DNA from 4 places in the Priestia sp. YIM B13489 genome. Region 2 is predicted to be linked to each of the others. Evidence: riboswitches for the same ligand, from Rfam matches in the RefSeq annotation. Region 2 holds a riboswitch; each other region holds the start of a gene.

Region 1 (2,198 bases), 1.4 Mb from region 2:
ATTTTGTTCCCGTTCAATGACAATTAAAGCGCCGTGACGTTTCTCCGAAAGGTTATGAATAGCTAAAGACAGAGCAGCATATTCAAATGTATAAGGCGATAAATAATGGCGCAAGTAATAAGAGGCAGCCGTAGCTTGAACATCTTGAAATAACCTTCTCATCTCCTCAAAATCACATAGGATACAATGATCACTCGTGTCTAAATGTTTAATTAAATTAGAGGCTTCAGTTGAAATCTGCTGTAAATATGTTCGCACATTATTTTTAATTGTATCGTCTAATTGAAAAGGTTGTCTCTCCATCTTATATAGCTCCTATCTGTCAGTCAGTGTTATCTGTAATGTGTGCTAATGTGGGTGAATTATCCGTAAAGCTTATAAATCCCTTATTAATTTTATAGAGAGGTTTTGTGTTTTATTTAGCAAGAGAATATAAAAAGTTGGAGAAAAAAGAAAGCGTTTTATAAATTGATATGTTCACATTTGGGTTAAATTTACATATGTTGTTTTAAATAAAAGTATAGATATTTCTGTGAATTTAAAGTATAGTTTTCTTATCGGATATATGATTTTTAATGTTGACAAATATTCTAAATATGCTAAAATTTTTAAAAAATGCTTATCAAGAGTGGTGGAGGGATCTGGCCCGCTGAACCCCGGCAACCTGCTTAGCAAGGTGCTAATTCCAGCAAAGTGTGTATCATTTTGAAAGATAAGGTGAAAATTTATTGCCTACCCAGTCTTTCAATATGGAAGACTTTTTATTTTGATATAGCGCAAGCGATAATTTGAGGAGGGACACCAATGACTGTAACCCCCGACTTAAAACAAATTTTTGAGCATGTCGAAGCAAAGTAAGAATTAAATAGTTTCGCTGACTAGACACACTAGAGGCGGTTTTATCCAATTCTAGTGGGTAAAACCGTCTTTTTTTATTGGATAACGCGGATAACTAAGAATTGGAGTGAAGAAAATGGCAGACTTATATACGTACGAAAACTGGAGTGATACATTTCCAGAGTTCGACAGTGAAGATGAAACAAAAGGAGCCCTTTCAGCATTGCAGTGGGCGTATGATACCTACGGAGATTCAATTATTTACGCATCAAGCTTTGGTATCGAAGGAATCGTGTTAATTGATTTAATTTCAAAAGTGAAAAAAGATGCTGAAATTGTCTTTTTAGATACGGGCGTTCATTTTAAAGAAACATATGAAGTAATTGATGCAATTAAAGAACGCTTTCCTGATTTGCGTATTCATATGAAAAAACCGGATTTAACGCTTGCAGAACAAGCTGAGAAACATGGAGATGAGCTTTGGAAGAGTCAGCCTAACCTATGCTGTCAAATTCGAAAAATCATCCCGCTAAGGGAATCTCTTGCTCCTTATGATGCGTGGATTTCTGGTTTGAGACGCGAGCAGTCTGAATCTCGTGCCAACACGAATTATTTTAATAAAGATGAGAAATTCAAGAAAGTGAAAGTCTGCCCGTTAATTCATTGGTCCTGGAAAGAAGTTTGGCGCTATGTGTATAAGCATGATTTACCATATAACAAACTTCATGATCAAGGCTACCCAAGTATCGGCTGTGAGCCCTGTACCGCACCTGCCTACAATGTAGACGATTTACGTTCAGGAAGATGGGCAGGTACACAAAAAGTTGAATGCGGATTACACGAATCTTAAATACGAAAGAGCTGAATAAATGATGCTTTTATATGTTGCCTTTATCATTGCGCTTTTTTTTGCAATGAATATTGGGGCAAGCGGTGCAGCAGCAGCTATGGGCGTTTCATACGGCTCCGGTGCGATTAAAAAGAAAAGAGTAGCCCTGTTCATCTGTGCTGTAGGTATTGTGCTCGGAGCCATTATCGGAGGCGGCGAGGTGGTAAAAACCATCAGTTCAGGTATCATACCTGAAAAATTGCTGTCAGTAGAATTAGTTATTATCATTCTGGCTGCTGCAACGCTGTCACTCTTTTTCGCGAATTTAATTGGTATTCCTCTATCAACAAGTGAAGTAACGGTTGGTTCAGTTGTTGGAGTAGGCGTAGCTTATCAATCTCTGTATGTGGAAAAACTTTTAGTTGTCATGTCTTTTTGGATTATTGTTCCGCTGGTTTCATTTGTCATTGCTTTTTTGATTGGAAAAGTGATAAAACGCGGAGCGCATAAAAAAGAAGCAAAGGGAACGTGG
Region 2 (2,198 bases):
GACGAGCTGGGAATGTCATTAAACTTTCCACGCCTCCTAAGCTTTCTGCAAATGTAATAACTTTGACATTTTCTAAAAGTACTGACACGATGTCAGGGTGTGAGACAGCAAAAGAAATCATGCCTCCAAATCCAGTTGCTTGTTTCTTCATGATTTCATAGCCTGGATGTGTTTCAAGACCAGGGTAATACACTTTTTCCACGAGATCATGAGCAGTAAGCCAATTTGCAATTTTCAGTGCATTTTCATTATGCTTTTCCATACGAAGCGCTAGCGTTTTAACACCGCGTAATAACAGCCAGCTATCCTGTGGACCTAAGATTGCCCCAGCTGCATTTTGATAAAAACGAATTTTCTCTCCTAAGCTACTACATCGAGCGACTACAAGACCAGCAACTACATCATTATGACCCCCAATGTATTTGCTTGCACTATGTATCACAATATCTGCTCCAAGCTCTAAAGGACGCTGATAATAAGGGGACATGAAGGTATTGTCAACGATGGTAAGCAAATCATGCTGTTTAGCTAACGCAATTGCTTCTGGCAAATCAGTCACGTGCATCATTGGATTCGTAGGTGTTTCAATAAATAAAGCTTTCGTATTGGGACGAAGCGCATCTTTTACTTGTTCGAGATGGGCTGTGTTGACGTACGAAACAGTAATTCCTTGCTCTGAAAAAATTTCATTTAGTACTCGGTACGTTCCTCCGTATAAATCCTCTGATACAATTAAATGATCTCCGTTTTTAAATAGTGCTAAAACTGCCATTACACCCGCCATTCCTGAAGCGAATGCTACTCCTACTTCTCCTTTTTCCAAAGCAGCAATTGCTTCTTCCAATGCTGTACGAGTAGGATTTGCCGTACGTGCATAGTCAAATCCTGTACTTTGCCCTAAAGCAGGATGAGCAAATGTTGATGCTTGGTAAATGGGGGTTGTAATAGAACCTGTTGAAGGGTCACGACCTACTCCTGAACGAACTAATAAAGTTTCAATTTTCATCTATTTCTCTCCTTAACTCAAAATAAAAAACACTCTTCACAGATGGAAGAGTGTTCGTTTATACACGATTTCTCTCATCTGTTAGAACAATACTGATGTTCCACAGGAATTAGCACCGTTCAAATGAATGTTTCATTTGATGGTTGCCGGGCATCGCAGGGCCAGTCCCTCCGCCACTCTGGATAAGAGTTCTATATAATTGTTGGTGGTTAACGTTTGTTGTTAATAACTTTAATAAAGATTTTCTATATTGTCAACATAATTTTCTAAAAAATTTAAATCGTCTCATTTGTTTATTCAATATACTTGTCCTGATAAACACATAAAAAAAGAGACGAAAGCGAGGTCTCTTTTTTTAAGGCAAGTGTACAGATTTTACGTGAGCTAACTTCCAATACATACTTTCTCCATTTGCCGTAATTAGTTCAACAATATTATTAGAAACTTCTTTAAGTACGCCAATCTTTTCTGATTGATCCCCTAAATCTAATACGACCAGCTGATTTTCATATTTTTTAAGCTGCTCTTCAAAGTTTCTGACAAAAGGTGCAGAGGCGGGCCTTACGGGGAGCTCTTTGTCACTTAAAGAATAAGGGGTTAACTCATTACTGTAAGGGGTAAGCCATTTCAAATGATGCAGAGAAACAAAGACATTTTTATACACTGGAGAATAAAACACAAGATAATCATTCAGCACGCTTGTGATATAGCCATGCAATGATTTCCCTCCCGTTACATAAATTTCAATAAATTTCCCTTTTGCCTGCTGTAAAATATTACGATAAGAAATCCGCTGACTTTCTTCTATCAAATTCTCTTCTATTTCACGTAAAACCGTATAGTCTTCTTCGGATACTTCCCGCAAACGATGCATGTGTAAAAGAGGAATATACAAATAATCATGTCCATTATACAAAACCATAATATCTAATCCAAGATCAATAAGTCTGCCAACAAATCTCGTTTTACCTGAAATATCCAACTCCACAATTTTATTGATATAATGATTCATACTCATACTCATTCTCCTCCTTTTTCCTATATGTTAGAAAAGGTGCTTTATAAGCACCTTTTATGTTCCATTTCATCATGCTTTCCAACGATAATTTTTCGTTTTAATAACTTTCTCGGCCGGTGCTGAAGAGCGTGAACCCGTACGGCGTCCTCGAGAGCGATCGTCTGTGCGTCCACC
Region 3 (2,198 bases), 1.4 Mb from region 2:
ATTCGCAAGAAAATAATAAGTTCTATCAATATACGGATGTACAAAAACAAGGTGAAACGCAAAAATATACAGACTGCGACGAAGAAGCAGGATGGTGCTAAACAGTGGCAACTGCCACTGTTTTTCTTGTCTTATGGAAACAATATGGCCTAAGCTGCTTTTTAAAACAGTTCTTTCTTGCAAATTTCTTTTAAAAAACAGGTGAACTGTGATACATTAACGAATATTGTATAGCATAAAGAAATGATGTTACTATACAACTGACGATTATGGGTGATGAAAATGGGGCTAATTGAAATTGAAAAAGTAATTATTGTCGAAGGAAAATCAGATAAAAAGCGTATCCAAGATATCATTCGAGAACCAATTGAAATTATCTGTACAAACGGTACGATTAGTTTATCAAAGCTGGATGAAATTATTGACTGTACGTTTAACAAAGAGGTATACATACTTGTTGACTCTGATGATTCAGGGAATAAGCTAAGAAAACAATTTAAACGAGAGCTTCCGGAAGCAGAGCATCTATATATTGATAAAATGTACCGAGAGGTTGCTGCCGCCCCTAGACATCACATAGCAACAGTATTACTGAGTGCCAATATCGATGTTAATGCAGAATTTTTAACATAAAAGGAATGAGCAACATGCAAGAATGGAGCGAAAAACAGCTTGAAGATCAGTTAAAAGAAGGACAAAGAACGTTTATCTTTTTCCATACACCTTTTTGCGGGACATGTCAGCTGGCAAAAAAAATGTTAACCGTAGCAGAAGCGATGCTGCCCGGTGTGACCATCGGAATGAGCAATTTAAATTATATGCCTTCAAAAGCAGAAATATTTTCAATTGAAAGTGTACCTTGTTTGATTGAAGTGAAAAATGGCGAAATGGTAAAAAAACTCTATGCGTTTCATTCCATCGAGCACGTACTTGAAGAGCTTCGATAATCAAACGTTTGTTTAAAATGAAGAAATTGAAAGAGAGTGAACCGTTGGGGCTGTTGGAATCTTGGGATATTATCCCAAGAACAAAACCTGTTGACAGCCTATCTGACACATGCTAAAATCACACTCATGAATGTTCATAAATGAATGAATATTTCCCAAAAACAAAATAATTGTTGCGAACTCTTATCAAGAGAGGTGGAGGGACTGAGCCCTGTGAAACCCGGCAACCGTCAGACTAACTGAAATGGTGCCAATTCCTGCAAAGCTATGTGCTTTGAAAGATGAGAGAAAGGATTAAATATCGAGCCTTTCTGTCATGCGCAGAGAGGCTTTTTTGATGGGGAAAATTGTTTTACGGCTTTTTCATCCTATAGGGCAACCTAACATAATTAAGTTTTTACTAAAGAAGGTGAAGAAATATGATTACATTAACAGACGTTACAAAAATTTATCAGGCCAAAAGTGGTCAAATAACAGCTGTTGATAATGTGAATCTAACCGTTAACCAAGGTGAAATTTACGGAATTATTGGTTATAGCGGAGCGGGGAAAAGTTCTTTAATTCGCTTGCTAAACGGGTTAGAAACACCAACGACAGGAACGGTAGAAGTAGCAGGTAATGATATTGGAAAAATTAAAGGCGGAAAACTCAGAAAAGCTAGACAAGAAATTAGTATGGTATTTCAGCACTTTAATATCTTGTGGTCGCGTACGGTGCGAGAAAATATTGCTTTTCCGTTAGAAATAGCAGGGATCTCAAAAGAAAAAAGAATGAAACGAGTAGACGAGCTTATCAAGTTAGTCGGGCTTGAAGGGCGTGAAAATGCTTATCCATCACAGCTTAGCGGTGGACAAAAGCAGCGTGTTGGTATTGCTCGAGCGCTAGCCAATAACCCAAAAGTATTGCTGTGTGATGAAGCAACATCAGCGCTTGATCCTCAAACGACAGATTCCATTTTAGATCTGTTAGTAGATATTAATGAGAAGCTAGGGTTAACCATTGTATTGATTACTCATGAAATGCACGTTATTCGTAAAATTTGTCATCGGGTAGCCGTTATGGAAAATGGGGCAGTGGTAGAAGAAGGACAAGTGCTAGAAGTATTCAGAAAACCTAAGCAGCCGATTACAAAACGGTTCGTTCAACAGATTTCTGAACCAGAAGAAACGTTTGAAACAATTGAACAAGTACAGGGGTTATATCCAAGCGGGCAAATTATTCAGCTTACGTTTGTTGGCGGAAAAGCAGAGC
Region 4 (2,198 bases), 130 kb from region 2:
AAACGTCGATTCAACAAGCGATACTTGCCGGATGCAGTGCTGAGGACATTGACGTTGTTCTCACAAACGGCGGGACCGGCATTACAAAACGAGACGTCACAATTGAAGCCGTTCAAGCGCTGATTCATAAAGAAATCGTTGGGTTTGGCGAGCTGTTTCGCATGCTGAGCTACACCGAAGACATTGGCAGCGCAGCAATTATGAGCCGAGCAATTGCCGGGACGATTAACGAAAAAGCCGTTTTTTCTACACCAGGATCAAGCGGTGCTGTTCGTCTAGCTATGACCAAGCTGATTTTGCCTGAACTTCGCCACGTTGTGTGGGAATTAAACCGCCAGCGCTGACAAAATGCCTATGCACACGCATAGGCATTTTCATTAATCATAGTCTTTATGTACCCACTCATCTTCTGGAATGCCTAAATCTTCTCCAGAAAAACGCTCTTCTTTAAACGGATCTCCTCTAAGATGAAAGCCGTTTTGCTCCCAAAAGCCAGGATGATTTTCATCAATAGCTTCAAAGCCTCGGAGCCATTTAACACTTTTCCAAAAGTACAAATGCGGAACAACCAATCGCAGCGGATATCCGTGCTTAGCTGTAAGCGGCTCTCCGTTAAAGGAATGAGCGAGAAGAATATCGTCTCTCAGTAAATCTTTTACCTCAATGTTTGACGTATAGTCATTATCTCCGTGCAGCATGATGTATTTACTTTTTAGCTCCACGCCAACTGCTTTTAAAAAGTCTGTAAACAGCACGCCCGTAAATTCATTATCAAGCCTTGTCCATCTCGTTACGCAGTGAATATCACATTTCACCGTCGTTTGCGGCATGTCCAATATATCTTGATACGAAAGCGTCACTTCCTTGTCTACCAACCCAAATACCCGAAGCGTCCATTCCTCTAAGTTATACTCCGGCACGTCGCCTTCATGTAAAATCGGAAAGCGCTCCGTTACTACCTGACCCGGAGGCACTCGTCCTTCATACTTTGGATCAATTTCCGGTGTTTTCATTCGTTTAATACGGTCTGCTTTGTTCAAATTATCACCTCATTGTTTTTTATACATAAAAAGCCCTTCCTTAAATAAATAAGGAAGAGCTTTGTTTCAGCTTCTTCCTTATCTCTAAGAGCAGTACACTCTTAAGGATTTGGCACCATTCTGTCATAGACAGCGGTTGCCGGGTTTCACAGGGCCAGTCCCTCCACCTCTCTTGATAAGGAAACAAATTGTATTTGTTTTATGTAATAAAGTCAGTATTAAGCTTTTTGTCATAATTGTCAATATTATTTTTCTTTTCCGCAAAAAAACTTTAAAAACAGGTAGGGTTATAAGATTTTAGTCTACTAAAATACCATATAAAACCTTTACCCTTCTCCATCAATCATCGTATACTTCTTGGCAAAACGCTTGTAGTAAATTTGCTCATCCTCTTGTCCATCGTTAAAAACAAGTCGGTTATGATCAATATCTTTTTCTTTTAACATATAGCCTTTTTCATTCATCATATGAATATATTCATCTAAATGTCCTTTTTTCACCATATAGTGAAGAGCATCATCTGAATCTGTAGTCCTCGCTACATCTTGACTTCCCACTTCTAGCTTGAATACAGCTGTTGCTGTTTGAACGGGACGATAATCGCCAAACAATCTTTCCCAATTTAATAGCAGCAGCGCGCCGGAAATTATTATACACCCTCCAGCCGCCACGGTTAGTACAAATCGTTTTGACACTACTTTCTCTCCTTTACATTCTTTTTCTTCTATTTAATACAACGGATTGCCCTAAACTTGTTTTTACGCCAAGTCCTAGATACACGGCAGCACCTAAAGCAATTGAAATACAAGATGTGCTCATCGCAAGTGAAGATGCAGACAGCTTATTTTCTAAAAAATAGTGAGAAGTATAATTGCCGATAATCACAGCGGCTGACATCACACTTACTAATAAAACAGGTGTCAACGCAGCTTGTCCCAGTGATTGAACTCGGTAAGAAATGGATTTTTCAATTAAATAAAAGTTATATATAACCGATACACCATACCCTCCGTAAGTCGCGACAACCGGTCCAATTTCTTTTAAGCATGAAACCAGCAGTACGTTTAATACTATCTTCACAACAATTCCTAAGCCCAAGCCTAAGATTAGCTTCTTTTGCTGATTAATTCCTTGGAGAATTGCGGCTGTTACTGTAAA

What was found. Region 2 has a riboswitch for S-adenosylmethionine ahead of ACFX4W_RS23995 (trans-sulfuration enzyme family protein). Riboswitches for the same ligand answer to the same signal wherever they lie in the genome.
Region 1: it holds a riboswitch for S-adenosylmethionine, as region 2 does, so the genes downstream of both, ACFX4W_RS16630 (phosphoadenylyl-sulfate reductase) here and ACFX4W_RS23995 (trans-sulfuration enzyme family protein) in region 2, are expected to answer to the same signal.
Region 3: it holds a riboswitch for S-adenosylmethionine, as region 2 does, so the genes downstream of both, ACFX4W_RS16975 (methionine ABC transporter ATP-binding protein) here and ACFX4W_RS23995 (trans-sulfuration enzyme family protein) in region 2, are expected to answer to the same signal.
Region 4: it holds a riboswitch for S-adenosylmethionine, as region 2 does, so the genes downstream of both, ACFX4W_RS24710 (sulfite oxidase-like oxidoreductase) here and ACFX4W_RS23995 (trans-sulfuration enzyme family protein) in region 2, are expected to answer to the same signal.

Annotation. Positions count from the first base shown of each region.
Region 1 covers NZ_JBHZOQ010000053.1:2,126,358-2,128,555, reverse strand. The annotation lists gene cdaS (sporulation-specific diadenylate cyclase CdaS) at 1-303, opposite strand, end outside; SAM riboswitch class I at 617-719, shown strand; gene ACFX4W_RS16630 (phosphoadenylyl-sulfate reductase) at 974-1,687, shown strand; gene ACFX4W_RS16625 (sulfate permease) at 1,707-2,198, shown strand, end outside.
Region 2 covers NZ_JBHZOQ010000053.1:3,538,029-3,540,226, reverse strand. The annotation lists gene ACFX4W_RS23995 (trans-sulfuration enzyme family protein) at 1-1,006, opposite strand, end outside; SAM riboswitch class I at 1,078-1,195, opposite strand; gene ACFX4W_RS23990 (hypothetical protein) at 1,362-2,024, opposite strand; gene ACFX4W_RS23985 (hypothetical protein) at 2,094-2,198, opposite strand, start outside.
Region 3 covers NZ_JBHZOQ010000053.1:2,185,190-2,187,387, reverse strand. The annotation lists gene ACFX4W_RS16990 (YusG family protein) at 1-101, shown strand, start outside; gene ACFX4W_RS16985 (toprim domain-containing protein) at 283-633, shown strand; gene ACFX4W_RS16980 (thioredoxin family protein) at 648-947, shown strand; SAM riboswitch class I at 1,128-1,235, shown strand; gene ACFX4W_RS16975 (methionine ABC transporter ATP-binding protein) at 1,367-2,198, shown strand, end outside.
Region 4 covers NZ_JBHZOQ010000053.1:3,664,278-3,666,475, forward strand. The annotation lists gene ACFX4W_RS24705 (MogA/MoaB family molybdenum cofactor biosynthesis protein) at 1-344, shown strand, start outside; gene ACFX4W_RS24710 (sulfite oxidase-like oxidoreductase) at 378-1,040, opposite strand; SAM riboswitch class I at 1,116-1,222, opposite strand; gene ACFX4W_RS24715 (hypothetical protein) at 1,367-1,735, opposite strand; gene ACFX4W_RS24720 (putative polysaccharide biosynthesis protein) at 1,749-2,198, opposite strand, start outside.